Tautonia marina: one gene and its partner. The protein of the gene in region 1 interacts with the protein of each later gene in a pairwise test. Links are inferred from orthologs where the notes say so. Each region holds a gene or a part of one and is shown on either strand. Other genes may lie near its edges. The genes, in order: dnaA and dnaB.

The links.
Region 2: the proteins of dnaA (region 1) and dnaB interact in binary tests that used the Escherichia coli proteins (3 or more experiments, as listed by UniProt). The link is inferred for Tautonia marina from one-to-one orthologs.

The regions. Positions count from the first base shown.
Region 1 is NZ_WEZF01000015.1:13,590-16,739, reverse strand. What follows is about bases 219-3,051. They hold dnaA (chromosomal replication initiator protein DnaA), read right to left. Parts: upstream 2,445-3,051; coding sequence 993-2,444; downstream 219-992. Other genes in these bases: GA615_RS17770 (hypothetical protein), read right to left, coding at 2,725-2,967; GA615_RS17780 (glycosyltransferase family 2 protein), read right to left, coding at 219-712. In the rest of the region: more of GA615_RS17780, read right to left, coding at 1-218. UniProt on the Escherichia coli protein: Plays an essential in the initiation and regulation of chromosomal replication. Binds in an ATP-dependent fashion to the origin of replication (oriC) to initiate formation of the DNA replication initiation complex once per cell cycle.
Region 2 is NZ_WEZF01000002.1:450,734-453,900, reverse strand. Bases 239-3,088 are described here. They hold dnaB (replicative DNA helicase), read left to right. Parts: upstream 239-867; coding sequence 868-2,310; downstream 2,311-3,088. Other genes in these bases: GA615_RS04330 (hypothetical protein), read right to left, coding at 2,785-3,088; GA615_RS04335 (hypothetical protein), read right to left, coding at 2,375-2,788; rplI (50S ribosomal protein L9), read left to right, coding at 239-586. Outside these bases: more of rplI, read left to right, coding at 1-238; more of GA615_RS04330, read right to left, coding at 3,089-3,167. UniProt on the Escherichia coli protein: The main replicative DNA helicase, it participates in initiation and elongation during chromosome replication. Travels ahead of the DNA replisome, separating dsDNA into templates for DNA synthesis.

The DNA of each region.
Region 1 (3,150 bases):
ACGAAAGCGTGACCCGCAGACCTGAGCCTCCCGAGGCGAACCGCATGAGGGCATCGAGAAAGGCAGGCGTGTCGTCGTTCTCATCCACGAAGGCTGAAATCAGGCCTTGCGAACACGACCCGATCACCTCGGAATCCTCGGCCGGCGCGAAGGGCCAGTCGAGCCGACCTTGCTCAAAGACGATCCGGTGTCCCTCGGTTCGGAAGGCGCACGGGTCGGCCGTCACCCGACGGCTCGGCCGAATCGCCGCGACCTCGTCGTTCAGGGCCCTTGAGCCGAGCACCAGTGCGCCGACGCACCCGGCCACGGCTTCGGCCGAATACGGACGAACCTCGGCAAAGAGGCGAGACGCATCAGGACTGTTGCTAATGCATTCAATCTTGTACTGCTCAACGGTCGCTGCCAGCACTTCGAGCGCGGCGGTCAGATCGGCCCGGTGCGACGGGCGATCGACCGAGAAGTCCGGCGGGAGGACCAGCGCGAGCTTCGGCCTCCAACGATTGTGAACGCGCGGATTGGTTTCATGGACCAGCCGCACGGCGGCCTGCCGGTCAAAAAATGAGCCGAAGAACTCGTCCCAGAGGGCGGTTGCCTCGGCGGTGTTGGCTGCGATCGCCGGTCGGAGAGGAAAGCCCGAAACGAGAGTGGCCTCGGGACGATGCACACGAATAGGCTGTTCACGGCCGATCTTCGCCGCTGCCAACGCTCCCATGATCCGGCTCCTCCGTGAGCAAATCGCGCTCGATCCTGCCGGCAGTGTCTCATGACAGAACACACCGGCCCAATCGAGAGAGGCAGCGGCGGACTATACTTCGAGTCCCAGACAGGGGCAACGCCAATCGCAACGTCGCTGGCGTTGCCCCGGCGTTCTCTGGCGTCACCATGGCGAGCGAAAGGATTCTCACATCTCTCCATGAAACAACTGGATCGCCTCGAAACGCATCGCACGTTCTCGACGTGACCTCGATTCGCTTCGGTGGCCAGGATCCGTTTCAGGTCCCCAGCGCCCGTTCGACGGCCGAGAGGATCTCGCCCATCGTCTCGAACCCGGCCAGGAGCGACTGGCGTTGCTCGTCCTGCAGCCAGGCGCGGACCTTCTTCTCGGCCGAGATGACCGTCGAGTGATTCCGGCCGCCAAAGTAGCGACCGATCTCGCTGTAGGCCGCTCCGGTATGCTTGCGGGCCAGGTACATGGCCATCATTCGGGGGTGGGTCACGGCTCGGGAGCGGCCGTCGGACTTCAGGGCATCGGGCGGCAGGTCGAACAAGGAGGCCACGGCCCGCTCGATGTCGCGCAGCGCCACCGCCTGCGCCGTGTGTCGGATCGTGTCGCGCAGGGCCGATTTCGCCAGGTTCAGGTCGAGCCGCTTGCCGGTCAGGGTGGCGTGGGCGAGAACGCTGTGCAAGGCCCCTTCCAGCTCTCGGACGCTCGTGCGCAGGTGTTCGGCGATATACGAGGCCACCGCCTCGGGCAATTCGACCCCGCGAGCCGCGGCCTTCGCCTTGAGAATCGCACGCCGGGTGGTCGGATCAGGAGCGTCGAGCTTCACGACCATGCCACCGAGCAACCGGGTGGCCAGCTCGTCGGAGAGCTTCGGAATAAGCCTCGGGTGCTGATCGCTGGCCAGCACCACGGCCGCCCCGGCGGCGATCAGGGCGTCGAAGGTGTGTTGAAACTCGTCTTGCGTCGCCCGCTTTGAGGTCAGGAAGTGCACATCATCGAGAATCAACAGCTCTGCGCTCCGGTATCGTGAGCGAAACCCGTTGAGCGTCCCGGCTCGCATCGCTTCGAGGAAGCTGTTGGTAAACGCCTCGGCCGTCTGATGAATGACCCTCATGCCAGGGTGTCGCCGTGCGATCGTCTCGGCCAGGCCTTCCAGCAGGTGCGTCTTCCCCAGGCCGATGCCGCCGTGAATCACCAGCGGATTGAACGCCGAACCGGGCGACTCGGCCATCTCGATACACGCGGCCAGAGCCAGGCGGCTGCCGGGACCGGGCACGAACTGATCGAGCCGTCGAGGGGCTCTCGCCCGTCGCGAGCGGGGATGATCGACCGGCGGCCTCGGCGCGGGTTGATCCACGGGGGCCGCGGGAGACGAGGTCGGTAGCGGCACCGACGGCCCTCGCCTCCGATCGTCCGGCTTCGAGCGATCGGGAGGCCCAGGGGCGACCTCGTCCACGCTCGGCTCCAGCTCATCGGCCACCTCGAAGGCCAGATCCAGCCGACGGCCGGCGATCTGTTCTCCCACGGCCGACAGCTCGCGGGCGTACTTCCCTCGGATCCAATCCCGGAAAAACCGATTCGGAACGCCGACGGTCAGGCAGTCGCCCTCGACGCCGAGCCGGACCTCGTCGCCGAACCAGAGCCCAAAGCGAGACTCGCCGACTCGCTCGGCCACCGCCGCCCGCAGGGCCGGCTCATGCTCGAACCGCCGATCGACCATGATCGACCTCTCCCCCTTCATCCGCGAGAGCATCACGCGCCGGAACTTCCTGGAACGACCGATCGGCCGACGCGTGACGATCACCAACCAATGATCGCCATCGGCACGCCCGATCTTCAGGACGGCACGACGAACCTAGGGGGATATGCGCCCGGATCCCCTCGAAGTCAATCGGCTTCGAGGGGCGCTGGCGCCACCTGGCGCGAATAGGAAGTCGAGCGCTCGCGCCGACTTACGGCAAGGCCTCCGGCGCGGTCCGGCTGGCGCGATCCGGGCGCCCTCACGGCCGTTCGGCCGGGCCAGGGGCCATCCTGAGCGTTTCCTTGTGCGAGTCTCCGGAAGCGGCCAGCGCCAGCGCCCTCGCCCGCTCATATTCCTGCTGGCGCTGGACCAGGCGTTCCACTCTCCAGACCGGTTGCGGTTTGGTCTCCGACCGATCTCCCAGGATGATCGTCAACAGAAACACCACGAACAGGCTCAAATGCAACCGGACGTCCAGGAGCCATGCAAACCAAAGGGCCATCGGATCTCCCTCCTTCGTAGCTCTTGCGGCTTCGCGCGAGCCGAGCAGACGGACGGCGATCCCGGCCCCTTCCGCCTCGATCGCGGGAGGAGGGTGTCTTCAGCATCGAACCGGGCAACGCCGCATCGCGTCACGGTGACTGGAATTCACCGTACGGCGCGCCCGGCCATCGGTCTTCTGTTT
Region 2 (3,167 bases), on another replicon or contig:
AGCCAAGTCCCATACCCAGTCGCAGAGCCAGGCGGCCCAGGCCATCCTTGGCACCACGCGACGACCGGGTTGGGAACGCCGACACAACCACCCGACCCGACCGAAGAACGGCTACATGCACGTCCTCTTGACCAACAAGGTCGCCAAGCTCGGTGAGCCGGGCGATCTGGTCAAGGTTCGACCGGGATACGCGCGCAACTTCCTGTTGCCGCAAGGCCTTGCGACCTTTGCCACGCCGCACAATCTTCGGATCGTCGAGAAGCATCGCTCGCGACTCAAGGCCCTGGAAGAAGCCAAGCGTTCCGACCTCCAGAATCTCGCCGCTCAGCTCTCCCAGCGCTCGATCACCATCGAGGCCAACGCCAACGAGGAAGGTCACCTCTACGGCTCGGTCAATGCCCAGCAGATTGCCGCCGCCCTGGCGACCGATGGCGTGCAGATCGACGCCGAGAGCGTTCGGATCGAAGGGCCGCTCAAGGAGCTTGGCTTCTACAGCATCCCGATCCACCTGGGCATGGAGATCACCGGCGAGGTCAAGCTCTGGGTGGTCCCCACGCACGTCGAGGGAGACGAAGGGGGGGCCTGACCCACTCCTTTGGTTCTTGGGGCGTGATGCACTGGGCATGATCGTGACGGAAAGTGGGCGTCGGTTGACTCGTTCCGGGTCTGGGACGCCCCTTTTCCTTCGTGTTGGTGCCGTGATCCGGCCGATCTCTTTTCATGGTTGTCGGCCGGCCGAACCGCAGCCTCCCTTAGGTTTCGATAGAGCCATGGATTCGGCCCTGCGGCGATCGCCCGCTCTTGGCTTGATCCGCGAGGGGTCGGCCCGGCCATTCGCCGCCCGCGATCGGTCGGAGCTGCTTGCTGATGTCCCCCTACGCCAATGGTCACGGCAACGGTCATCACCCCAGAAATGCCGCCCCGTCGTCGGCACCGCCCGACGACCGTCTGCCCCCTCAGAACCTCGAAGCCGAGCGCGGCGTGCTCGGCTCGATCTTGCTCGACAATGAAGTCCTCCACGATGTCGTGCCGTTGCTCCGGCCCGACGACTTCTACCGCGATGCCCACCAGACGCTCTATACCGTCATCCGAGAGCTGTACGACCTCGGCCGACCCGTCGACACCCTGCTCCTGGCCGAGGAACTCCAGCGCCGCGAGCAATACGATCGCCTCGGCGGCGACGAGCTGATCGGCTCGATCATCAACAGCGTGCCCCACGCCGCGAATGCCTTGCATTACGCGGTCATCGTCCGTGAGAAGTCGGTCCTTCGTCAGCTCATCGGCGGTGCCCACGAGATCCTCAAAGATAGTTACGACAGCATCAAGTCGGCCGACGAGGTCCTCCAGAACGCCGAGCGTCAGGTCTTCCGGATTGCCGAGGAGCAGGCCACCGGCGAGACGGTCGACCTGCAGGACATCGTCACCGAGGCGATGGACCGGATCGCCCTCCGATCCGAGTCTCGCCACCCGATCACCGGGACCGCCAGCGGCCTGCTCGACCTCGACGACATTACCACCGGGTTCCAGGGGTCGCAGCTCATCATTCTGGCCGCCCGCCCGAGTATGGGGAAAACGGCCATTGCCTTGAATATCTGTGAGAACGTTGCCCTGACCCAGAACAAGGCCGTTCTCTTCGTCTCGCTCGAAATGGGCAAGCTGGAGATCGCCGACCGAATGCTCGGCGCCCGGGCCAAGGTCGACGGCCACAAGCTCCGGACTGGCCAGGGGCTCAACCAGCGCGACATGACCATGCTCGGCCGCGCGTACGATGAACTGCGGGCCGGCGCCCCTGTCCTGATCGACGACACGCCGACCCGCAACATGCTCCAGATCACGGCCAATGCCCGCCGGATCAAGCTTCGCCAGGCCAAGACCAGCCAGGACCTCGGCCTGATCATGGTCGACTACATCCAGCTGATCGAGCCCGACTCGGGCGAAGGGCGCGACAGCCGACAGGAGCAGATTGCCAAGATCAGCCGCCGCCTCAAGACCCTTGCCCGAGAGTTGAACGTGCCCGTCGTCGCCCTCTCTCAGCTCAACCGAGGCGTCGAGAACCGCGAGGACCGCCGCCCCCGCATGGCCGACCTCCGCGAGTCGGGGGCCATCGAGCAGGACGCCGACCTTGTGCTCCTCTTGCACCGGCCCGAGTATTACGACCCCAACGATCAGCCTGGCATCGCCGAGCTGATCGTCGCCAAGAACCGAAACGGCCGCACGGACACCGTGAAGCTCACCTTCCTCAAGAACTTCATGCGGTTCGAAAACCTCGCCGCGGTCGCCGACGGCCCGATCGACGCCGGGACCTTCTGACCCTCGCCTCCGTGTTCGATCCGGCGATGCCCCGGCCTTCGGAACCGGGGTGTCGCCGATCGCGTCACGGTCGGCACATGGCGATCGCCTCATCTTTGCTGATGGGGTCCGTCTGATTCGCTCGGGCGTGCATCTCCCGCACGAACTGGTTGTTCGAGTCGCCCGTGTCTCCGGACCAATCGACCAGGCGGCCGTTCGTGGCGAAGACGCAGACCGGAGGGCCGGAGACGATCGGCCCTCGGGGCCTCCCGACCCAGACGACATAGGACGTCCCGTCGTGCTCGACCGCCGCGAAGCGATAGGTCTCGGGCAATACGGCGATCAGGTCGTCGATCGTCTCCATTCCTTCGGGGGGCATAAACCGCTTCCAGGGTGGGCCGATGATGAGCAGGCCGAGAATCCCGAGCATCACAACAGTGATGCCCCATTCGACCTGCCGCTGACGCTTCGTCGGCTTCGGCCGTACGTCCTTCCTCATCGGTTTTCGTCCACGAGATCCTCCCCGATCCGATCAAAGAACTCGAACGTGTCTGGCAGCGCAACCTGGACGATGACCATGTGCTCAATACCGGGGTATTCCCGATACTCGACTTGTTCCGAACCGATCCGGGTCAGTTCATCACGGAGTTTCTGGGACGAATCGAGCATAAAATCGAGCGCCCCAATACCGATGAAGATAGGGACCTGCGTTAATCCTGGCACCTCGTCGATGCGTCCTCCTCCTCCGAGCGCACTCACTGCCGCGTAGCGATCCGGGTGTCGGACGACCGCTTCAATCGCCTGAGCCGCTCCGCTGGAATGTCCCACGAGGAAGACCCGGGACCGATCGACCGGGTAGACGGACGCCATCGCATCGA